DNA from 4 places in the Desulfitobacterium metallireducens DSM 15288 genome. Region 1 is predicted to be linked to each of the others. Evidence: riboswitches for the same ligand, from Rfam matches in the RefSeq annotation. Region 1 holds a riboswitch; each other region holds the start of a gene.
The links. Region 1 has a riboswitch for cobalamin ahead of DESME_RS03685 (bifunctional cobalt-precorrin-7 (C(5))-methyltransferase/cobalt-precorrin-6B (C(15))-methyltransferase). Riboswitches for the same ligand answer to the same signal wherever they lie in the genome.

Region 1 (5,910 bases):
AGAGGAAGGCGGAAGGAAGAGTTTGAGTCATAAAGATAAGGATTCTCATGAATGGCGGATGGGGTATACCACAGGAAGCTGTGCTGCCGGTGCGGCAAAGGCTGCTTGCCTTCAACTTAAAAATGAACTAAAACAAATAACTGTTGAAATCCCGTTGCCGAGTGGAGAACGCTTAAATCTTCCTCTTAAATGGGTGGAAAAAGAAAGTGTTTGGGGTAATGCTGGGATTATAAAAGATGCTGGGGATGATCCTGATGTAACCCATGGCTTAGAGATTCAAGCTAAAGTACGGGTTCTGTCTAATCAAGGAGAAATTCACATTCGTGGGGGTAAAGGAGTCGGCATTGTTACTAAAAAAGGGCTCCAAGTACCAACTGGCGAAAGTGCGATCAATCCGGTTCCTCAACAGATGATTCGAAAAGCCATCCGTGAGGTATTTCCTGAAGAAGAAATTGAAGTGATTATCGAAGCGCCTGAGGGTGAGCGCATAGCTCAGCATACCTTAAATCCAAGACTAGGTATTGTTGGGGGAATCTCTATTTTAGGAACTACGGGAATTGTTCGGCCTATGTCAGAAGAGGCTTTTAAGAATTCGATTTTACCGGAACTGGATCAAGCGATCGCTTATGGACATCAAACGATCATTTTGACACCGGGTCATTATGGATTTAGGACAGCAACTGAGAAATTAAAAATACCAGCAGAAGCTGTAATTCAGATGAGTAATTTCGTCGGCTTTATTTTGGAGGAAGCTGCTTATCGCAAAATTAAGAATGTGATTTTATTAGGCCATATCGGGAAGCTTTTAAAAGTTGCGGGAGGAATTTTTCATACTCATAACCATGTCGCAGATGCACGAATGGAGATTTTAGTGGCTCATGCTGCACTTCATGGGATCTCTTTGGAGCAGTTAAGGAGTATCGCTGAATTTCCTACAGCAGAAGGAGCGGCAACAGAGCTAATTTCCTTGGGTGAACAAGATCTAATCCATGAAATTGCCGCTTTAGTGAGCCGGCGTGCAATGGAACATGTTCAGGAAAAGGTGAAGGTGGGAACGGTGCTTACTTTATTAGATGGAAGTTTCATTGGATGGGACGATACAGCCCAACAATGGATTCAGTCAAAATGGCAGTGGCCCCACGAATATGAATTTTAATTTTAAGCTTTTTAATCTAATTAAAGGGATTTTGGCAATATCTCTAGAATTATCAGAGACAAGAATGAAATGAATAATTAGAAATCAAGGTTCCTCTTCGGAGGATGAAAAGGGAAGCCGGTGTAATTCCGGCGCGGTCCCGCCACTGTGAAACAAGGAGTTCCTTTCGATATACCCACTGGGAAACTGGGAAGGGGAAGGGAGCATCGACTTGAAGCCAGGAGACCTGCCTTGAGCATTTACTTAACCTACGAGCGATAGGGGATGAGTTTAGTATGCGCAAGCAAATAAACCATGATGAGTCGGTCGAGACTCATCTTTTTTATTTTACATTATGTTAGAATATTCAGATATAGGGAAGAATTTACAACATAGCGGAGGTTGTGGAATGATAAAAGTCATTGGGATCGGACCGGGGAGCAGGGAATGGTTACCGCCTGTAATTGACCAAATTGTTGCATCCTGCGAAGTATTATTTGGAGGAAAGCGTGCACTCGAACTTTTTCCTAATTTCCCGGGTGATTGCATCATTTTGTCTGGAAAATTGAGTGAGACTATCCAAGAAATACGCTTGGCTTTAACTGAAAAGAAGCAAGTGGGTGTTTTGGTGTCAGGAGATCCTGGATTTTATAGCTTTCTTCCAATGTTAAAGCGTGAGTTTCCCAAAACGGAGATTAGCGTTTATCCCGGAATAAGCTCCATGCAGTTTGCCTTTGCACGAGCTGGTTTGCCATGGCAAGAAGCTGAATTACACAGCGTTCATGGTAGGCCACTGAACCGTTTGCCATTAACGTTTCAAAAGCCTTTAGCCATATTAACAGGTGGAGAAAATACCCCTCAGAAAGTTGCTGCCTATTATGATGGATATGGGATAAATTTAAAAATATCATTGGGAAATCTTCTAAGTTATCCAGAAGAGGAATGGGTTACCACTGACGCACAAATGCTGGCACAAGAGAAAAAAACGTATAATCATGCAATCGTCCTTCTCTATCCTCCTTCATTAAAAGAAGGAGACAATCTAGAGAACACTCAAACTTTGGAAAATGCGGGCTTGGGAATTCCTGATGAAGAGTTTATTCGTGGTAAAGTACCTTTAACAAAAGAGGAAATTCGGGTTCAGGTTCTTGCTAAAGCTAAGATTCAGGAGAATGATAAGGTCTTAGATGTGGGAGCAGGGACGGGTAGTTTAAGTATTGAGGCAGCTCAGTTAGCACGGCGAGGATGGGTTTTTGCCGTAGAAGAAGATAATGAAGCTCAAGAACTTATTTTGTTAAATCAAACGAAATTTGGGATTCCCAACTTACAACTCGTCCGGGGTACAGCTCCTCAGGCCTTTGAAAAAGTTCCTCAAGTTGACGTGTGTTTGATTGGAGGAAGTCATGGCCAACTCAAAGAAATTTTAGAAAAGGCGCCACTGCGATCTGGTGGAAGAGTTGTTTTAACGGCAGTTACCCTGGAGACTGTGGGGCGGGGGTTGGAGCTACTCCAACAGCAGGATTTTGAGGAGATTGATGTGATCTCAATTCAGGCAGTCCGCTGGAAGGGGATTAAGGATTTTCATATGGCTCAAGCCATGAATCCTGTCTTTATTTTGAACGCAAGGAAAAGGCAATTAGAGTAAGCAAGCGTATGGCTGAACGTCTCTAAGATATCTCAGCATGTAACAAATGGAAGGAGAGAAATATATGACAATAGAAGGTAAATTTTACGGAATTGGAGTTGGACCAGGCGATCCTCAACTGATCACGGTAAAAGCGGTTGAAGTGCTTAAACAGGTTGACGTTGTTGCTGTGCCAAAATCCCGGATGGATCGGGAGAGTGTGGCCTGGGAGATTGCTAAAGGGCACTGTCCGTCGGATATTCAACTGATGGAATTAGAAATGCCAATGACGTCAGATGAAGCAATTCTCCAGGTAGCTTGGCGAAATGCGGCTACACAAATTTTATATGCTCTGCATTCTGGAAAATCGGTTGCTTTTTTGACTTTAGGGGACCCCTCTTTCTATAGTACATACACCTACCTTTTAAACCTTTTAAAAGAAGAACTGCCTTCAGAGCAAATTGAAACTGTTCCGGGAATCATGGCTATGGCTGCTGCAGCGGCTAAAGTGAATCAGCCGCTAGCTACCGGAGATGAACCGCTTCTTGTTTTGCCAGGGATTGAAGGGGTTGATAAATATCCCGAAATTCCGAATCTGGTGGTAATGAAGGTTTCACGCAATCTGCCAGAGGTCCTGAAGGATCTCCACGAAAGTGGGGGAAAGGCAGTTTTGGCAACTCGAGTAGGACAAGCTGGTGAAGAAATTCGTGAACTCACTGAGCAGGAGGAAGCAGGAAAAGTCGATTATTTAAGTCTTGTGTTGATTAACAGGTCAGTGTGATATCCAGAAAATTTGCATTGGAGGGGATAGTGTGGTTGAGCGTAATAAAGGTCAAGTCATTTTTGTAGGAGCAGGACCTGGTGATCCTGAACTGCTAACGCTTAAAGGCAAGAGAGTTCTTGAAACAGCGGATCGGGTAATCTATGCAGGCTCTCTCGTCAATCCAGTGATTTTGAATTATTGTCGGGAAGGAATTCCGTTATACGATAGTGCAGGCTTAACTTTAGAAGATACCCTGCGCATCATGATTGAAGGAGTAGAGCACGGAGAAACCGTGGTAAGACTTCATACGGGGGATCCGAGTGTTTACGGAGCGATTCAGGAGCAGATGGAACCTCTTGAGCAACGGGGAATTTCTTATTCCGTGATTCCTGGAGTGAGCTCAGTTTTCGCAGCAGCAGCTTCGGTAAAAAGAGAGTTTACGCTTCCTGAAGTCAGTCAGACCGTGATACTCACCCGTTTGGCGGGGCGCACGCCTGTACCCGAAAAAGAAAGCTTAGCAGAGCTTGCTAAACATCAGGCAAGTATGGCGATTTTCCTCAGTGTGCAAGATATGAGCCGTGTGGTTCAGGAATTATTAACAGGCTATGCTCCCGAAACACCTGTTGCAGTAGTTTACCGGGCAAGCTGGGAGGATGAACAAAAAGTTATTGGAACCTTGGCAACGATCGAAGAGAAAGTTAAGCAAGCAGGAATTCGAAAACAGGCTCAAATTTTGGTGGGAGACTTCCTTAATTCTCACCAAGGCTTGAGATCCAAACTCTATGACCCAGAATTCAGCCATGAATACCGGCTTGGTCAGAAGTCATGAAGCTCGGTGAAAACTTGAGGGGTCCAATTGCTGTGATTGTCCTTACGAATCAGGCATGGACTATGGGCGAGAAAATTATGAGGAGTTTTCAGGAATATGAGGTTAGCCCGGAGATGATGGAATTATGGATTCATCAGAAATGCCTAACTTCTAAACCGGATTGCCTTCTAGAAGCTGAAGAGCCCCACACGTTTGAACGACTGGCAGATATTTTACCGGAATTATGGAAGAAATCGGTTTTGCTGATTTTTGTTATGGCAACGGGAATTGTGGTTCGGCAGATTGCGCCTTTAATCCAAAGCAAAGATCGTGATCCAGCAGTCCTTGTCCTGGACGAGAAGGGCCAGTTTGTGATTTCTTTGCTCTCTGGTCATCTTGGAGGGGCTAATGCTTGGGCCAAAGCGCTTGCTGATCAGATTAAGGCGAAACCGGTGATTACGACAGCAACTGATGTTCAGGGCTTGATTGCCCCTGATGAATATGCACGGAGACTGGGATGGGCGGTTAAGCCTGTAAGCGGCTTGAAACATGCTAATCGTTGCCTTTTAGATACAGGATGTCTTAAGGTTTGGTTAGAGATCGGTTTGTCATTAGAGCATACGTTAAAGAAGGATGAACATTATATTTTTGTCGATGAAGATGAAAAAGAGAGTGCTCAGATTTGGGTTACTCCCTTTCATAAATCTCATTCAAACGGTAATCTACCATGGATTACTTTTGTTCCCAAAGCGCTAAGCGTAGGGGTGGGAAGTCGTCGAGGAATTAGTAAAGAAAATGTTTTAGAGGCTATACAGGAATCATTATCTATAATTGGTGCTTCTGAGCAGAGCGTCTCAGGGATATTTAGTATTGATCTTAAACAACAGGAAGCCGGGATAATTGAAGCGGCTTACGAGATGGGCGTTCCGTTTCAAACGTTTTCGGCTACTGAGATTCAGACCCTTGTGGAACAACGGAGATTGTCTCAATCAGAGTTTGTAAAAGAGAAGATTGGAGTGGATGGAGTATGCGAAGCAGCCAGTCTATTGGGGACGAGACATGGAGAATTGATTCTTCCCAAGCAGAAACAAAGCGGAGTCACGGTCGCGATCAGTATGGAAAGATTTTTGTCGTAGGAATCGGACCAGGGAGTTCTGAACATATGACGGTACGTGCCCAAAAAGTCTGGGAGGAAGTCGATACCGTTGCCGGTTATATTACCTACATAAACCTTGTGCGCCCATTAATTGGGGATAAAACTGTTGTATCTACTGGCATGCGTCAGGAAATTGATCGATGCCGGGAAGTTGTGAAATTAGCCCTAGATGGACATTCCGTCGCACTGGTCAGTAGTGGTGATGCGGGGATATACGGGATGGCTGGAATTTTGATTGAATGTTTGCAAGAAGCAGGGTGTTTAGATCTGCCTCTAGAGATAATTCCAGGGGTGACAGCGGCTAATGCTGCGGCTTCCCAATTGGGAGCGCCTTTGATGCATGATTTTGCAGTGATCAGCTTAAGTGACCTACTCACCCCTTTGGAGGTCATTCTTAAGCGGGCTCGCTTGGCGGCTGAAGGCG
Region 2 (5,910 bases), 970 kb from region 1:
TGGAAAAAGAAACCTGGCAAGAAAAGACCAAATCTTTATTACGGTATATCGGGCCAGCCTTTATCGTCAGTGTCGCGTACATCGACCCTGGAAATTTTGCGACGAACATAAGCGGCGGTTCAAATTTTAACTACTCTCTCTTATGGGTCATCCTCTGGAGTAACCTGATGGCCATTTTCCTTCAGACTCTATCCGCTAAACTGGGTATCGTCACCGGAATGGATCTTGCAACCCAGTGCGGACGCCAGTTTAGTCGCCCGACTAATATTCTGCTCTGGATCATCACCCTTTTTACTGCAATAGCAACCTACATGGCCGAATTTTTAGGGGCCGCTTTAGGTTTCTACCTTCTCTTCGGGATTCCCTTAATTTGGGCAGGTGCACTATCCATCCTCACAACATTCTTGATTGTCTATCTTCAACGCTTCGGCCAACACGTGGTTGAACGAACAATTGTTATCCTCGTGGCCGTGATCGGAATTTCATACTTTGTCGAAATTTTCCTCGCTAAACCCAACTGGCATGAAGTTGCCATCCATACTTTGATTCCCAGCTTAGGTCCAGACAGTGTTCTAGTCGCCGTGGGAATGCTCGGAGCCACTGTAATGCCTCACGTTATCTTTCTTCACTCTGCACTCGTTCAATCCCGACGAAAAAGTGAGAAACTTAGTGATATCAAAAGGCATTTTCGGATGGAACGCTTTGACATCATCTTTGCAATGAACATCGCCTTTTTGGTCAACGCCGCAATGGTCGTCGTTGCTGCCTCCGTTTTTTATGCAAACGGGCAGCCTGTCGAAACAATTGAAGAAGCACATCGCTCACTCTCCCCTTTACTTGGTAATCTCTCAAGTGGCGCATTTGGATTGGCCTTACTTGCCTCGGGTCTTTCCTCCTCAACGGTTGGCGCAATGGCAGGAGAAAATATGATGAAAGGGTTTATCGGTTTGGATATTCCGGTTAACATTCGTCGAATTATTACGATGATCCCCGCGATGATTCTGCTCTGGATCGGACTCAATCCCATGAAAATCCTAATTCTGAGCCAAGTCACTTTAAGTTTCGCCCTTCCGGCCGCGATTATCCCGCTTCTTGTAATTACAAGTCGAAAATCGGTGATGGGCGAAATGGCGAATAAAAAACTGACCAATGTTATGGGAATCATTATCGTGACGCTCATTGTCTCACTCAATGCTGTTTTGGTCTACCTAACCCTCTTTAACTAAGAAAAGTGTGGGTTACCACACTTTTCTTAGTTAAAGATTATCAGTTAATTTCATTCTAAATTTTTATATTTAAGTTACCTTTTACTTCTTCAAATTGATCTTCTGTTGAGCCGCTAAATAGTCAATAAATTGCCGAGCGGTACGACCTGAACGCGCATTATGCATCATGACCCAGCGGAGGGCTTGCTGGCGAAGTTGCGCTTTTTCGAGTGCTAATCCTTCCTGCACAGCCAATTCTTCCACAATCCGCAAGAATTCCTCCTGGTCTGGTGAGGGGAACGTAATCGTGATCCCGAAACGATCCGCTAACGAAAGTTTTTCATCCATAGTATCACGGACATTAATCTCATCGCCTTGACGCTCGGAGAAGTTTTCACGGATAAGATGGCGACGATTCGAGGTCGCGTAAATAAGAACATTATCAGGACGCTTTTCCAAGCCTCCCTCTAAAACGGTCTTCAACGATTTATAGGCTAACTCCGTTTCCTCAAACGAAAGATCATCGATAAAGAGAATAAACTTTTGAGGTTGAGGCGCGAGAAAACGAATAATCAAAGGAAAGTCGGTTAAATCTTGCTTGGAAAGTTCCACTAATCTTAGCCCCTGATCACAATATTCCTGAAGAAGAGCCTTGACGAGAGATGATTTACCCGTTCCCCTGTTTCCATAAAGAATTACATTGTTGGCTGGGTATCTTGAAAGGAAGAAATTCGTGTTTTCTAAAAGAATGCCCTGTTCTCGCTCTTGGCCGATTAACTGTTCTTTTCGGATTGGATCTGGAGTTACCGTAACGAGAAGTTTAGCATTCCCGTCCCATTTAAAGGCCAATCCTGTTGCCATTAGACCGGAGCCAATTTTTTGATAGAAAGAGGCTAACTCTTGAACCGCCTTTTCGTCATCGTCTGCGCGTAAAACTGCTTTAACTTCATTACGCATTTTTTCTAAAAACTGTCCTGCACGGCTAGGATCCTGATGAATCTCACCTACTTGGGGAGCCCATAAAGGCCATTGTTCCATCCTTCCGAGCCACTCTACCCCTGAGTTAGTTCCCAATTCAGCTTCTATATCCATTCTTCCACAAACCATTCGTTGTAGTTGTTCTGGTTGAAGAGAAGCGATCTTCTGGACTGCCTTTACATCATGAATAACGAGATTTTTAAGTCCGAGATCTAAACTTCCCCACGCTTTAAAACCAGCTTGACGCGAAAAAACATTGTCCGCTTCTAGGACAAGATCCCATAAATATTCCGGCCAATTCTCTTCAGTTGCTAGTGCACAAAATGTATGATAGTTTCGATAAACTTGACCCCAATCAACCTTCTCTTGAGTTAATGAAGTGAATACGTTCTGTAAGCTCTTTACGACTGGATCTTCACGCAGTGATCTATAAATGATTAAACCCTCTAATAGATAAGCGTATTTTTGGGTTTGTGCTGTCCCATTTAAGCATCTATCCTTTAAATCCTCATATTTCAATGTTTCCGATTGTCTCAATTCTCCCCGTTTCATATATATAAACTCCTTCGATTAAAGTGTTGTAGTACAATGCCACCCCACTCTATTTTTTACTAGCTGTATTATATCATAGATTTATGTTTCTTACCTTACTCAATTCACAATTTTCCACGCATGATAAAAAGGGTGAGCTTACTCACCCTCCGGTTCCATTTTGCTTTTCAATTGAGAACATCAATCACAGCTTTAGCCTTCTTCACCATATCAACAAGTGAACCGCGCGTAGAATCCGTTTCATCATCCGCCGTATGCTCTTCACCAAGTCTTGGACTACGAACAGTTATACAAATTCCATCTGGTGAAGCCACTTCCAGCAAGTCTAAAAGATTAATGACAGCTCCTCCTGGAATATTAATGCGTATTAAGCTTCCCGGTAATTTCGTACATTCTTCGCTCATTAAATCTCCCCCTTTATTACCCTTACAGTGAAATATTCCTGGACCAAGTGCTCAATTTCATCTCACTTCTCCGTTCTACTATAGACTATGTTAGATTTGGACAATGGTTACAAGCTCCTGTATCATCTATTAGACCCATATTTTATACTTGACTTTTTCCGAATCTTTGGTAATCTTAAGGTAAATTTAATTGTATTATTCTTAGGTGCCCCTCACGGGGAGAATAGGGAAACCGGTGTTAATCCGGTGCGGACCCACCACTGTAAAGATGAGCCCTCGCTAATCCACTGGCATTTGCTGGGAAGGAGCGTCAGGGTGCTTGAGTCTAAGCCAGGAGACCTGCCTAAGAAGAAAAGTCTTTCCGGGGTATTGGAAAGCGGCGGCGATGACGGAAAAGTCCCGACCACAATAAAAATTGTGGCGGGACTTTATTTTTTACAAAAAATAAAAACTAAATGGAGGAGATTTAAAATGACAACAAAAAGGACGAGTAGGAATTTTCATGGTCTAAACAATAATCTCAAAGAAGCGGACGAACAAGCCCTTGAGTCCGCCTTAAAAGAGCTTACGAGTGGAATTGAAAAGCTCGATCAGGAATCTATCTCAGCCATGCAACAACGCTTAGATGTAAAAATTAAACCTACCAGAAGCCTAGGCGTCTTAGAGGATATTGGCCAACAACTTGCGGGAATCTTCCGCACCTCACAACCGAAAATTGAAGGAAAAGCTGTCCTCCTCATGGGCGGAGATCATGGTGTTGTAACAGAAGGAGTCAGTGCTGCTCCCCAAGAAGTGACTGCTCAAATGTTCTATAGTTACCTCGAAGGAGGTGCAGGTATCAATGTCCTTGCCGAATACGGTGGCGCTAAAGTCATCGCAACTGACATCGGAATTGCTGCCCCCTTAGACCCCCCCGAACTGATGGTCAATCGCGTTAAGAATGGGACCAATAATATAGCTGAAGGCCCTGCTATGACCCGTCAAGAAGCACTACTCGCGCTGCTTACTGGTGCACAGATTGCAGCTAAAACAGTCGACTCTGGCGTCAATCTCTTAGCAACGGGTGAAGTAGGTATCGGCAATACCACTCCGAGTGCTGCCCTAGTCTCAGTCTTTACCGGCCACTCCGTGGAAGAAGTGACCGGGCGCGGCACAGGAGTCAGCGATGAGGCCCTAAAACATAAACAAGATGTCATTAAACGAGCCATCGAAGTCAATCAACCTGACCCCTCTGACCCTATTGATACCCTCTCCAAAATTGGAGGCCTTGAAATTGCCGCCCTAACTGGAGCGATTCTCGAAGCTGCTTATCAACATATCCCCATCATCCTTGATGGCATTATCTCCTCAGCTGCTGCACTTACAGCTGCACAACTTGCCCCCATCTCTGCCCGCTATATGATCTCCTCTCATAACTCAGAAGAACAGGGCCACCGTTTAGCCCTAAAACAACTCGGCCTCCAACCTCGACTTGATTTCCACATGAGACTTGGTGAAGGAACAGGCGCCGCCCTCATGTTTCCAATGGTAGAAGCTGCCCTCAAAATCGCTGATGAAATGGCAACCTTCGAATCAGCTGGCGTCACCACAGGAGACTTTTAATCTAATACTTCGCTTAATAACTGATACAACACAAAAATAATGATAAAGAGCTGACCTCAGAATCAACATTGCTAACGAGGTCAGCTCTCCATCGATAAGTACGCTTTAATAGTTCTAAGTAAAAACCAAGATAAAGGAAAAGACTACTAAGAACAAAAAGCAGGTGAAATAGAAATTTAAAAGAATATTTATACTCATAAAACTTCAAGCACCTCGGCCGGATAGAGGGTGCACTCGGAAGTGGAGATGATAACCCAACCTAAGGAGGCAGAACACTCTAATGTCTAACTTCATACTTATCACCGGCGGAGCACGCAGCGGTAAAAGCACCTTTGCTGAACAACTCGCTGCCCACCCCGGTCGACCCGTTATCTATATTGCTACAGCGCAAGTCTTCGATAAGGAAATGGCATGGCGAGTCCAAAAACACCAACAGCAACGCCCCAGCAACTGGGAACTCATTGAAGAACCGTTCGATATTCCTTCAGTGTTGGAAGGAATCCGCAGTGAAAATGCAGTTATCCTGCTGGATTGCGTGACAATCTGGCTTTCTAATCTCATGCTTAAGTCCTTGAGCTCTTCTTCAGATTCCCATTACCCCGATACCTTAACTCCCGAAGCAGAGGAAAAAATACTCGACCAAGTTCGAAAAGCTGCAACCCTGGCCCAGGAAATAACTCCGCAGGTCATTATGGTAACAAATGAAGTGGGACAAGGAATCGTCCCTGATAATCCGATGTCCCGCTCTTACCGGGATTTAGCAGGACGAGGCAACCAGCTACTTGCTCACAAAGCTGATAAAGTCTTCTGGGTCGTTTCAGGTTACCCCCTTGAAGTTAAACAATCAGGGCAGGAACTTCTAGATTCTTTAAAACCACGACAGGAGCATCATTAATTATGCGTGGATTTATAATTGCTGCAACCTTTTTGACACGCCTCCCTTTCCCCGCACCAACAGACGTCTCCCAAGAAGAATTTACTGCTAGTCAGCGTTATTATCCGATCGTCGGTCTGCTGCTTGGCGTTATTTTGAGCTTAAGTGCTCTCCTTTTGCTAAACTTTTATCCCCCCCTTGTTGTTGCTACTGCCTTGATTATTGAAGAATTAATTTTAACAGGCGGCATTCATATGGATGGCTTCATGGATAGCATGGATGCCCTCTGGTCAGC
Region 3 (5,910 bases), 1.2 Mb from region 1:
CAGAGTCTGAAATCCCAAGAGCAACAGGATGCCAATCATGACTTTATACTGTTTTAAAGAACCGGTTATGAGAAGAGAAGCGGTAAGGCAGACCCCGAAAACAAGGCCTAACTGAACAAGGGTTCCACTGCTCAGTGAGAAATAGATCAGGAGAGCATACCAAAGCAGCTTTGTCCGGGGATCGAGCTTAGAAAGTTCCATTCTGAGCCTCCTTGAAGGAAATAAGCGGATGAAAATTCAGGCCTATCGCTTGAAGTTCAGCAAGATGTTCGTCAAGATCACGTGTTGCAATATCGAGTTGAAGTCTATGGTTATGCATCGCCACTAAGCGGTTAGAATACGTGCTAGCCATGCTCAAATCATGAGTAATTAATAGTATGGTTTTGCCTTTTTGGGATAAATCGAAGAGTTTGTCCATAATCCGATAGCCCTGGTTTTCGTCAAGACCCGAAGTCGGTTCATCAGCGATGATGAAATCTGGATCGCTGACGAGAACAGAGGTGAGGGCTAAAAGCTGGCGCTGACCTCGGCTTAAGCGTTGGGGATGCATTTTTTTATACTTTAGCAGCCCCAAAAATTCTAGAGACTCCTCAATTTTTTGATCCCTTATTTCCTGAGCTTCACCTCTTAACTTGAGTGAAAATCCAACCTCTTCTTCCAATGTACTGGCAAAGATTTGAAAGTCGGGGTTTTGAAAGAGGAAGCCAGCGTTCTGAGTAAACCGTTTAAGCTCACCCTGAGAAGGCTTTAACAGACCGACCAGTAATTTAGCTAAGGTTGATTTCCCTGAACCGTTTAAACCAATGACCGCTAAAAAATCACCCTTATGAATTTTTAGATTGAGGTCTTTACAACCTAATAAATTGTCTTTGTAATGGTAGGAGACATGGTTCATTTGAGCAATTATATCTGGAGGGCCGACGCGTTGCGGGGTGGGAGTACTGGCAGTACTGCTAGCGTTGGCAGAGATAGATTGTAATTTTCCTTCTCGATGGAGGATTTGATCTTGGTAATATGATTCAGGCGAATACTGTTTGATAATTTCACCGTCTTGAAGATATAAGACTCTGTTGGCATAGTTAAGGACTTCCTCGATTCGATCCATGACCAGAATAATCGTGAGCTTCTGGGTTTTATTTAAGAGACTCAGTCGCTGATAAAGCTCGAAGCGACCCTGAGGATCGAGCTCGGCGGTTGGTTGGTCAAGAATCAAAAGCGGTGCCTGGAGGGCTAAAACACTGGCTAAAACGACACGTTGGGCCTGCCCGCCGGAAAGAGATGCGGTCTGTCTCCTTTCATAACCTGCTAGACCTACAAATTCCAAAGTACGTTTTACCGTTTTGTTGATCTGCTCAAGGGGAATTTCCAGGTTGCCAAGACCGAAGGCTACGTCGTCATAGACCTCCTGACTAATCAATTGATTCTGTGGTTCTTGCATCATATAGCCAACATAATCGGACATTTTGTTGAGGGGGAGGTCCTTGACATCTTGACCGAGGAGGGTGATTTTACCGGTTAACTCCGCGTTATGAAAATGCGGGATGGCCCCTGTAATGGAGTGCAGTAAGACCGATTTTCCTGAGGCAACATCGCCGGTAATGACGAGGAAATCTCCTTGATATATTTCCAAATCGATGTTTTGGAGAGCTGGTTTTTCTGCCTGCGGAAATATGAGTTTTTCGATCTTGATTTTGGCAATCGTTTTCATAGCAATACACCTCAAAAAGTAAGATAGAAGATAAGAGATAGAAGTATAAAAGATAAAAGATAGTTAGAATATAAAAAAGTTCTAGCTTAATCAAAAAGCTAGAACTTTACCATTGTCCTTTTGGCGATATTTTATAGGCAGGTCTCCTGACTTATAGACTCCGATGTACGCCTTCCCGGTTATCCCAGTGGCTAATGCACATTTTCATCATCTAATTACAGTGGTGGGTCCGTCCAGGAATTCAACCTGGTTCCCTATTGTCCCTTGCGGGCACCTATTAAATATGATGTTCAATTGAGACCATATTAAATTGATTTGTAAATTTTGTCAATAGATCATTTATTAAAAAATTTTCAAAGGCAACTATAAAGTATTGAAAATTTAGAAAATTAAATATATTATGTATTTATATTCGCCCATCCTAGAGGCGACTGACATATAAGAAGGAGGTGATTATCAAACTCACTTGAATACTTCCCCTGAATAATCCCTTTAGAAAAACGAGATTAGTTAATGGAGAGGCATGAGAAGGAGGACGTTTAAATGTCAGAGAAAAAGGAATGGGCAAATCCTGCACCTGCAGGTCTCGTAGCGCTTGCTGTAGCATGTTTTATCTTTTACGCACTATTAAGCGGTAAAGTAACGGTAGGGGCCTTACCCTTGATGGGGGCCTGGCTGTTAGGTGGCTTTTTTATTCAGATTGTCGTTGGAATTATTGAACTTAAAGAAGGAAACAGCACTGGGGGTAATGTTTTTACATTTTTCTCTGCGTTCTTCATGTTGACGGGTTCAATTGAATTTTTTATTAAATATTTTGCTGCCGCTAACCAATGGGCAATTCCTCTCGATACTCATGTTGATGGATGGGCATGGTTATGTCTTGCCTTAGTTCTTCTGTTATGGTGTCCTGCTTACTTCAAGGGCACCAGCATTATGGCTACAGCGGTAGTTGTTTTAGAAATAGGCATTATTTTCATTGCTTTGATGGATATAGGCTTACTCGGTGGAAGCTTCAAACCTATTGCAGCTTATGCGTTGCTCATGACGGGCATCTTAGGAATTTATCTCTCTTCGGCAATGGTTCTCAATACTGCCTATGGGAAAACGATTCTACCTATTACGGGTCCATGGATAAAATAGTATAGAAAAAGTCCCTGCCCGATGTTAAAACCATCAGGCAGGGACTTTTTTGGCATTTTTAGGTGGATTTTTATGTACAGCAAATTCAGAATTAAGTGATATAATTAGGGTGTGCTGAAGAGGGGTTTTCAGTAGATGAATGATGTATAGGAGAGGTTGTTTTTGGCAGAAAATCTTATGTATGGCGGATTGGGACTGATTATCTTACTTGTTTTGGTTTTGCCGTTTACCATAAAAAAAGTGGAGCAGAACCTGGAATTTTTTCTATTTGTGATGGGTCTTTTGTCCGTTCTGATCTCACAGCAAATGACGCTGGAATTATTCAAGAAGGCCTTGGAAGAACCGATTATGATTACGGCCGCAGTTCTTGGTTTCGGTATAATTTTTAAAATCTTTAAAACAAAGATCAATCATATGATCCAAAGCGTTCAACGCCATGTACCAGCACGGTTATTGATGTTTTTAATCGTCCTTATCTTAGGATTGATGTCAAGTGTAATTACGGCGATTATTGCGGCTTTGCTTTTGGTCGAAATTGTCAACAATCTGAAGTTGGATCGCACCAGTGAAGTTGCTCTCGTGATTATTAGTTGTTTTGCGATTGGCTTAGGGGCTGCTTTAACGCCGATTGGAGAACCGCTAGCGACAATCGTCATTTCCAAACTTCATGCCGACTTCTGGTACTTATTCCGTAATTTTGGAGAACTCATCGTTCCGGCGATTATCGCGCTGGGTCTGTTTGCTGCCTTTTTCATTCGTACGGAACAGGAGCCTTTGGGTTTAGAAAGTTTACAAGAAGAGGAAAGCTACAAAGAAGTCGTTTTACGTGCCTTGAAAATCTACCTTTTTGTGATGGCTTTAACCTTTTTGGGGACAGGGCTCAAACCGATCATCGATCGATTTATTCTGGGTTTACCCAGTCAGATTCTGTACTGGATTAATATGATTTCGGCTATTTTAGATAATGCGACTTTAGCGGCAGCGGAGATCAGTGATAAGATGTCTCTTGATCAGATTATGGCTATTTTGCTCGGACTCTTAATCAGTGGCGGTATGCTCATTCCGGGGAATATTCCTAATATTATTGCGGCGAGTAAATTGAATATCCAGAGTAAAGAGTGGGCAAGGTTGGGTGTTCCTGTCGGACTTGTGATTATGGTCGCTTTTTATGGGATTATTTTTTATCTGATATAAGGGACTAAGGCAAACCTTAGTATTGAGGATTTGTTATGCGACGTTCAAGTTCGGGAATTCCCATGTTGGCATAACAATAAATTCGTTGGAGCGCATACGGATTGGATTCTGGGTCAGCCCAGCCTCGGGCAGTTGTGAAGCCTGCTAGATAACCATCCTCTTGAGTCAGTTTCATTACATGAGAATCGTATCCCCCAAAGGGATAGGCGATGTATTTGAGAGGGTATCCCAGAAGGCTTTCGAGGATGGCACGCGAATTTTTTAACTCTTCTGTTGTAGTTTCAGCGCTGACTTCTGATAAATTGGTATGATTCTCTGAATGACCACCGATTGTCCATCCCGCAGCTTGCAATTGTTGGAGCTGATCGGAGGTTAAAAAACCTTCTCCGTCAATATAGCTTGATACCATAAAGACGGTTCCGGGGAAATGATATCTTTGCATAATGGGAAAGGCATTGGTGAAATTATCGCGATAGCCATCGTCAAAAGTGATGGCAATGGGTTTATCGGGGAGTGAACCTTTGTTATAGAAGGCATTATAGAGCTGATCGAGAGTGATGACGTGATATCCGTTTTGCGATAAGTACTCCATCTGTTTCTCAAATTCTGTGGGGGGCATGCGCAATTCGTTGCCAGGCTCGTCCATAACGGAATGATAATAGAGAACGGGGACTCGGGTTGTTGTTCCTTGAGAAGTCATTGAGGAAAACGTTTCTGGGGAAATCTTCGAGGGAGGATTTTGCAGTAAAGCTTGAAACTGTGGATCGTCTTTTACAGGGTCAAAGTCTTTTTCCTCTTGAGCAGCTTCGCAAATATCCGGTTCGAGCGCAAGAGCGGGCTTTAAATATTCAATGACTTTTCCGACATTTCCTTGCCTGCCGTAGATACTGGCAATGCCGTAATAACTCCAGACATCTTTGGAATCTAGCTTAAGTGCCTCATGGTAACTATCAATCGCCTCAGTCCAGTGACCGGCCAGTTCGTGGGCTAAGCCTAAGTTAAAATGGGCATATACAAAATCGGGTTTCAGCTCAAGGGCTTGTTTAATCAAGACAATTCCCTCGTTTGTGCGGCCCTGAAAAGCGTAAGTTGCTCCTTTGCCATTTAAAGCTTGATAGCAGTTTGGGTCTAAAGTTAAGGCTTCATTAAAGAGGTCTAAGGCAGAAACAAACTGCCGCTCATAATAGAGTTTAAGCCCTTGGTCATATAGACTGAGGGCTTTTTTCTGATTTTCGGTAAAGGCTGGAGGAGTTGATGGGTCCGTAGAGGGTTGCGCAGTGGAAATTGAAGCGCTAGTTTCTTGTACGTCGGTTGATTGTGCTTCTACAGAGATGGCTGAAGAGGGATCGTTTTTAAAGAAGGATCCGCTTACAAATTTTAGGGTAACGACAATACTGAGTAGCGCTATTAGCGTTATTAACAGGAATGACTTCTTTTTCACGAGGATTCCTCCGGTTCAAATGTAATCAATTGCACTAATTGTATGATAATTTAATTTCCCTCATTTTGTCAAAATAAGTTAGGATATTATGGGATAGTCCAAAGGTCCTGTTTGGTTAGGCTTATTCTCCCGATTTGCGAAAATAGGGTATTTTTAGTCATTTTATAGTTCTATAATGACATCATAAAGGAAAAGTGTAATAAAGTGTTATTTAAAAGGAAGTGGCTAAGATGAAAAAAATTAAGGCTTTAGCATTTGCATTATCGTTATCCCTTTGTACGCTCCCTCTGAGTGCTCCATTAGCTTTGGCCGTAGATGGTACAGCTACGACAGGGACTACAGGTACAACAGCGACTACGGATACGACAAGCACCACGGGTGCGACAGATACGACCAGTAGCACGGGCCTTGACCCAGTGGTTGATGC
Region 4 (5,910 bases), 350 kb from region 1:
TCAGTATATGTGTCGGCCTATCAATGAGGTCGCTAATTTCTGTGGCTCGAAGAGCCTTCTCTACACAGTTGCGCACTTCAGCCTCTGACAAACCTAAGTTCATCGGGCCAAAAGAAACTTCCTGTAGGACACTCGCAGAAAACAATTGATTATCCGGATCTTGAAAAACGATACCAATCTTGCGACGTAATTCCATGATCTCATCTTTTTTATAAGAAAGTTTCCGGCCATGAAAACGGATACATCCTCTTTCTGGTTGAAGAATAGCATTAAAATGTAAAAACAACGTCGATTTCCCTGCTCCGTTTGAGCCAAGCACTGCTATTTTTTCGCCACAGCGCACCACCATATTGACTTTTCTTAACGCTTTTGTTCCGTCAGTATACGTGTATTCTATATCTTCTGCTTCTAAAATCGTTTCAACCAAAAAGCTTGCCTCCTCCAATGTAGAAATTGAGCAAAATCAGAGAAACTTCGATAATGCTGATAATTATATAATTACGCACCGAGCATGGAAATTCTTTCTCTAAAACCCTGATGTCCCCTTGATAACAGCGGGCCTCCAGAGCAGTCGCAAGCGCCTGAGAACGTTGAAAAGATTTTATTAATAAAGCATAAAATAACTGACTCGTTGAACGAAAAGAGCTGTTCCAATTCACATATCCTAGCCGTGAACTCTGTGAAGTCCGAATCGTTGCAGCCGAATCCAATAGAACGAAGATCAACCTGTAAATAAGACTCATCAATTCAAGGAAAAGAGCAGGCACCTTTAGTTTACGAAGTACGGAAGTAATTTCAAGCATCGGTGTCGTGAGAGCAAGGAAATAGAGACAAGAAACAGAACCTAGCGATTTGCTCAAAAGCAGAACAGCCTTGTCTAAATCTGTAGCTGTAACCCCTATAAGAATATCGCCTACAACAAAATGATACAAGAAACCTTCAGCATGATCGGAGATTGAAATCGCCAGGGTGAGTTCCCCCATTACTAAAAATGCAATGGGGATCAGCATCAAATGTCCAAAGAACTTAGCAGGAATATCCGCCTTAAAGATAATTAATCCAGCCATTAAAGTCAAAGCCATTATTGGTGTATAGATTGAGGTTGAAATTAAACAGACAACCATGGTCGCCATAGCCAAAAAAGATTTCTCAGCAGGATGAATTGTTAAAAGTTTGTTCGCATAAACATATTGATCAATATTAATCATGATAAGCTTCTTCATGAGACTTCTTATGTTGCCCTTTTTTATAACCCAGATAGAAGCAAACAATTCCACTCCCCATTGCCGCTTGCAGTGCAAACAAGAATGACTCAACCTCACCACTCGACGGCGTATAAATTGAATTAAACCAAGGCTTGTAATTAGGCTCAATACTCATGATGGCATCTGTAGCTTGACTATCTGCTCCTGTGAATTCTCCTTTAACCATGAATAATGGGATAGCCACTAAGACAACAACGAGAACTATCAATAAAATATTTTTCATAATAGATTTCATTATTTCACCTCAAGTTCTAAATCTTTTGGGGTGCTGAAAATCGCAAGTTGCTTTAACTCCTTACTACTGTATTTAGTCAAGAGATTAAATACTAAGACTGTAAGCAAACCCTCACTAACCGCCAGAGGAATCTGAGTTACAGCAAAAATGCCCATAAATTTAGTGGCCGAAGCCATTACACCGCCCTGAGTAGATGGAAAAGCAAAAGCTAACTGGAGAGAAGTCGTTATATAAGTACCAAGATCACCCAAAGCTGTGGCTAAGAAAACACAAATGCTTCTTGAAACGCCCAACTTTTGAAGGCCTCTATAGATCCCATAAGAAACAAAAGGTCCAACTATTGCCATGGAAAAGGTGTTCGCTCCGAGTGTAGTCAAGCCGCCATGAGCTAAGAGAACAGCCTGAAAGATTAAAACGATTACCCCGAGCACACTCATTGCAGCAGGTCCAAAAAGAATAGCTCCTAAGCCTACACCTGTTGGGTGTGAACTACTGCCCGTGACTGATGGAATTTTCAAGGCCGAAAGAACGAAAGCAAAGGCCCCTGCCATCGCCAGCAGCATTTTAAGGTTAGCATTATCTTTCACCGTTTTGTTGATCGAACGTAACCCCGCCATCAGAAAAGGGAGAATGACAATCCACCAGAATGCAGCCCACTTCATGGGCAAAAATCCTTCAGCGATATGCATGGCATAGGCGTTATCAGGAAAGAGGGCAAATACGGATAAACAGTAAACTAAGGCAAGTAATATGCTTTTTTTCATTCTGATAACCTCCTCATTTTCTATTCCCTTAGGTAGATTCCGCTTGTTGATACTTATCTACCCAATCCAGTAATTCATTAACATTATTCATGGTCAATCCTCCGCTTATTTTGGTCTTCCTTAGAAGTACAACTTTTAACCCCAGTTCTAAGGCAGCTAATATTTTGGTATCCGTCCCACCGGCAGAACCACTATCTCGTGTTAAAATGATATCTGCTCCATAAGACTTAAATAATACCCGATTTAGCTCTTTTGAGAAGGGACCTTGGATCGCAACAATATTTTTAGGGTGGATGCCCATATCCTGGCATTTCTGTACGATGCGCCCTTCAGGAAGAACACGCACAACGAAACGAACATGGCTGGCAAAAGAACTATTCACCATACTTTCGAGTTGATGGCTCCCTGTCGTCGCAAAAATCGTAACCGGTCGACCTTTCGCTTGGTAAAGTGTCTCGACGCATTGTTCCAAATGAAGCAAGGCTTCCTCCCAATTATGTACTGAAGAAATTAAGGAGTTGGTCGGAAGCTGAGTCTCAGGTCTTTCCAGCCGCAGAAAGGGGATTCCTTGGTGTTCGCACCATTTACCCAACGAGGTAAACTTAGCACCACAGGAAGGATGGCTGGCATCAAGAATGGCCGTAGGTATTTGCGTACTAGACTTCTCTGACCAGGTTTGAATTCGTTTATACTCAATCCTCTTGTTATTAAGATGTTCACTGATCTCACGTGCTGCAGCCGTTTCTCCCAAAAGAATGAACATTCGTGTTTACCTCCAATAAAAAAAACCCTTCACCAACAGAAGGGTTCAGAGTTCATAACTAGTATCCGGTACGAAAACCGCAGACACAAGCATTCACCTTCCTAACATCCCGTAGGTAGTCGTAATGTTTGGTATGAGCAGGTCTCCTGGCTCAAGATCTTCATCAACTTACGTCTTCCCAGGTATATCCCCAGTGACACTATGTAAGTTAACTCCCTCTTACAGTGGCGGGTACCGCGTTAGCTTGCACTAACTTCCCTTTTAAATTTTTCCCTCAGGAAAAATCACTCATGTCCAGATATTTAATTCTTACTAATTATAGCATCAAAAAAGATTGTTTGTATAGATTTTTCTGAAAGATATTCTCAATCTTTACTTTACCTGGTTCTTATTCTTAATGGTGTTCGTGTTCATGTTCATGACAGACAGACCCGGTACTCACAAGATTCCCCTTGGCATACGAATTCGCCACATCAACCACATTTCCCGAAGCTCCTGTAACTACTTCCAGACCTACAGCATTAAGACCATTGATCATACCCCCACCAATACCTCCGCAGACGAGGACATTTACCCCATCACGTTTAAACATACTTGCAAGTCCTTCATGTTGATGCTGCAGGCCAGTAGCGCTGAGAACCTCTACTTTACGCGCTTCATTTCCTTCGATTTCAAAGACTGTGAATGCTAAAGCTCTGCCGAAATGGGCATCTAAAACCTCACCATTAGTTGGAATTGCTATTTTTTTCATTGTGAAACCCTCCAATTTTATTTTGTTCTTATTATTTATTTTCAATGACTAGTTTCCCCCGTGTGCATCCCCCTCAAGTCCTCAACCTTCAAGGACTTTGACTTCTGCAACATCATTTTTTAGGGTCCCCTTTTGTCACTAATATGAATTGATAAAACTATAGCCATCTTCTATTGCTTCTTTACCTCCATCCGCTTTTAATCTAATTAAATATTCTGGTTGAAATGTGTTCAATATTCTTATTGAAGTTTACAAGGTAAAAAGCGAATCATCATGCTTTATTACCACAAAAGATATTATATCTAGCTCTAAAATCTCTTATTTTTTTACAGCAACTAGGCCATAAAATGCTTCGGTAAAATGGTGTTCCTGATTGACTTCAAAATCGGTCATCATCAAAAGCTCCTCGACTTCTTCTAAACTGAGACGGTGGTTAAGCGGCGGGCCCATCTCAGTCGGCTTTTTCTCCCAATCTATGATGGCTATTCTCCCAGCAGGTTTCAGAATTCGACGGGCTTCCTGAAGAAATCGTTCCTTGTTTTCAATCTCATGAAGAACTGTAACCAAAAGCGCAAAACTTACTGATTCAGAAGAAAGTTTAAAATTATACTCTTCACTTTTTATCGGAATGACATTGGAAAGCTCTTCCTCCCTCATCCTTTTTTCAACCTCAGCGAGCATTTCTACTGATGTATCCAACGCATAAATTATATTCAATGAATCAACGATTTTAGCTGCTGGAATCGCAAAAAATCCAATTCCACAACCAATATCAGCTACACTATCTTCAGCAACTAGCCCTAATCTTTGTAAGGTTTGCACTGGGGGTATGGCCTTTATTCGCCATTCGGCTTTAAGTTTATCTTTATGAGCTGGATCAAATTTATGACTCATTATTACCTCCTAGCAAGACGATAGTCCTGACCCTTTAATATAAAAGCCGCGATTTAAGAAAAAGTTAGAATAATCAATAATAGCATTATCAATATACTCTTCAATGGAGGAAATATATGCCACTCTAATTCCTTTACATTCAACAACTTTATCGCTTTCTTGATTTAACTCATCCAGAGTTAAGCTAAAATTAGGACCGCCTCAGCCAAATCCCCCGAAAGAAACCCTTATCACCGTATTTTGTGAATTTGGTTTTTTCGCGATAAGTTCTTTAAGCTTTTTCGCAGCCTTTTCAGTGACGCTGATCATCTGTTTATTTCACCCGTTTCCCGTATTTATCTTATTTCATCATTATTACCCGCAGGGGGTATATACGAATATCATAACTTTTACCCTTGTCTGTGTCAAATCCATACACTAATCTGCACAAATATTTAAAGGAAGTTGTACTGTAACGGTTGTACCTTTCCCCTCTTCACTGGTCATGAATACCTGACCCTGATGAAGCTGAACTAAGTGTTTAGCAATAGCCAACCCAAGTCCTGTGCCCTTACTTTGACGCGACTTATCTGCTTTATAAAAGCGATCCCACACATAAGGCAGTTCTTCTTGAGGAATTCCATAACCTTGATCCTTAATCTTGACTTGGAGTGTACTATCTTTTATTACGTTTAGTTCAACTGTTATCACTGTTGAAGTATGAGAATATTTCACCGCATTGTCAATAAAAATCACGAATAATTGTCTTAAACGATCATAATCCCCATTAAGGACAGGAACATTGGGCAACCCTTGATAAACGATTTGGATTTCTTTTTTATCGGCCAATGTTTGCAGACTCTTAATGACATCGGAAATAAGGCCTGGAAGGTAGATCTCTTCCTGATGAATTGAGATTTTTCCGGACTGAAGCCTGGATAGCTCAAGCAGATCTCCAACCAATCTCTCCAACCCCTTGGTTTCAGCTAGCATTCTTTGGTAATAATGCTCGATATCCTGTGTTTGGTCAACAGTCCCATCCATCAAGGCCTCGACAGATCCTTTGATAACCGTCAAAGGTGTTCTGAATTCGTGCGATACGTTAGCAACGAAATCTTTACGCAGTTGTTCGAGGCGTTCGCTTTCACTAATATCTTGAACTAGGGCGACACTTCCCGTAACTTTGTTTTGATTGTCAATGATAGGAGATAAAGTAAATCTTAGTTTTTTCCCCTTCCAATCTTTGAGGACTTGCAACG

Region 2: it holds a riboswitch for cobalamin, as region 1 does, so the genes downstream of both, cobT (nicotinate-nucleotide--dimethylbenzimidazole phosphoribosyltransferase) here and DESME_RS03685 (bifunctional cobalt-precorrin-7 (C(5))-methyltransferase/cobalt-precorrin-6B (C(15))-methyltransferase) in region 1, are expected to answer to the same signal.
Region 3: it holds a riboswitch for cobalamin, as region 1 does, so the genes downstream of both, DESME_RS13490 (ABC transporter ATP-binding protein) here and DESME_RS03685 (bifunctional cobalt-precorrin-7 (C(5))-methyltransferase/cobalt-precorrin-6B (C(15))-methyltransferase) in region 1, are expected to answer to the same signal.
Region 4: it holds a riboswitch for cobalamin, as region 1 does, so the genes downstream of both, DESME_RS05415 (precorrin-6A/cobalt-precorrin-6A reductase) here and DESME_RS03685 (bifunctional cobalt-precorrin-7 (C(5))-methyltransferase/cobalt-precorrin-6B (C(15))-methyltransferase) in region 1, are expected to answer to the same signal.

What each region holds. Positions count from the first base shown of each region.
Region 1 is NZ_CP007032.1:766,069-771,978, forward strand. It holds gene cbiD (cobalt-precorrin-5B (C(1))-methyltransferase CbiD) at 59-1,156, shown strand; cobalamin riboswitch at 1,227-1,404, shown strand; gene DESME_RS03685 (bifunctional cobalt-precorrin-7 (C(5))-methyltransferase/cobalt-precorrin-6B (C(15))-methyltransferase) at 1,545-2,780, shown strand; gene cobI (precorrin-2 C(20)-methyltransferase) at 2,845-3,540, shown strand; gene cobM (precorrin-4 C(11)-methyltransferase) at 3,572-4,351, shown strand; gene DESME_RS03700 (cobalt-precorrin 5A hydrolase) at 4,348-5,466, shown strand; gene cobJ (precorrin-3B C(17)-methyltransferase) at 5,493-5,910, shown strand, end outside.
Region 2 is NZ_CP007032.1:1,738,989-1,744,898, forward strand. It holds gene DESME_RS08315 (Nramp family divalent metal transporter) at 1-1,226, shown strand, start outside; gene DESME_RS08320 (ATP-binding protein) at 1,308-2,735, opposite strand; gene DESME_RS08325 (hypothetical protein) at 2,903-3,139, opposite strand; cobalamin riboswitch at 3,326-3,500, shown strand; gene cobT (nicotinate-nucleotide--dimethylbenzimidazole phosphoribosyltransferase) at 3,611-4,741, shown strand; gene cobU (bifunctional adenosylcobinamide kinase/adenosylcobinamide-phosphate guanylyltransferase) at 5,022-5,636, shown strand; gene cobS (adenosylcobinamide-GDP ribazoletransferase) at 5,639-5,910, shown strand, end outside.
Region 3 is NZ_CP007032.1:2,774,406-2,780,315, reverse strand. It holds gene DESME_RS13495 (energy-coupling factor transporter transmembrane component T family protein) at 1-201, opposite strand, end outside; gene DESME_RS13490 (ABC transporter ATP-binding protein) at 188-1,708, opposite strand; cobalamin riboswitch at 1,828-2,001, opposite strand; gene DESME_RS13485 (acetate uptake transporter family protein) at 2,252-2,848, shown strand; gene DESME_RS13480 (DUF1646 family protein) at 3,011-4,042, shown strand; gene DESME_RS15460 (polysaccharide deacetylase family protein) at 4,059-5,483, opposite strand; gene DESME_RS15455 (DUF5667 domain-containing protein) at 5,714-5,910, shown strand, end outside.
Region 4 is NZ_CP007032.1:1,114,588-1,120,497, reverse strand. It holds gene DESME_RS05435 (energy-coupling factor ABC transporter ATP-binding protein) at 1-427, opposite strand, end outside; gene cbiQ (cobalt ECF transporter T component CbiQ) at 420-1,208, opposite strand; gene DESME_RS05425 (energy-coupling factor ABC transporter substrate-binding protein) at 1,201-1,500, opposite strand; gene DESME_RS05420 (energy-coupling factor ABC transporter permease) at 1,500-2,264, opposite strand; gene DESME_RS05415 (precorrin-6A/cobalt-precorrin-6A reductase) at 2,293-3,027, opposite strand; cobalamin riboswitch at 3,147-3,334, opposite strand; gene DESME_RS05410 (NifB/NifX family molybdenum-iron cluster-binding protein) at 3,422-3,778, opposite strand; gene DESME_RS05405 (class I SAM-dependent methyltransferase) at 4,097-4,672, opposite strand; gene DESME_RS05400 (ATP-binding protein) at 5,090-5,910, opposite strand, start outside.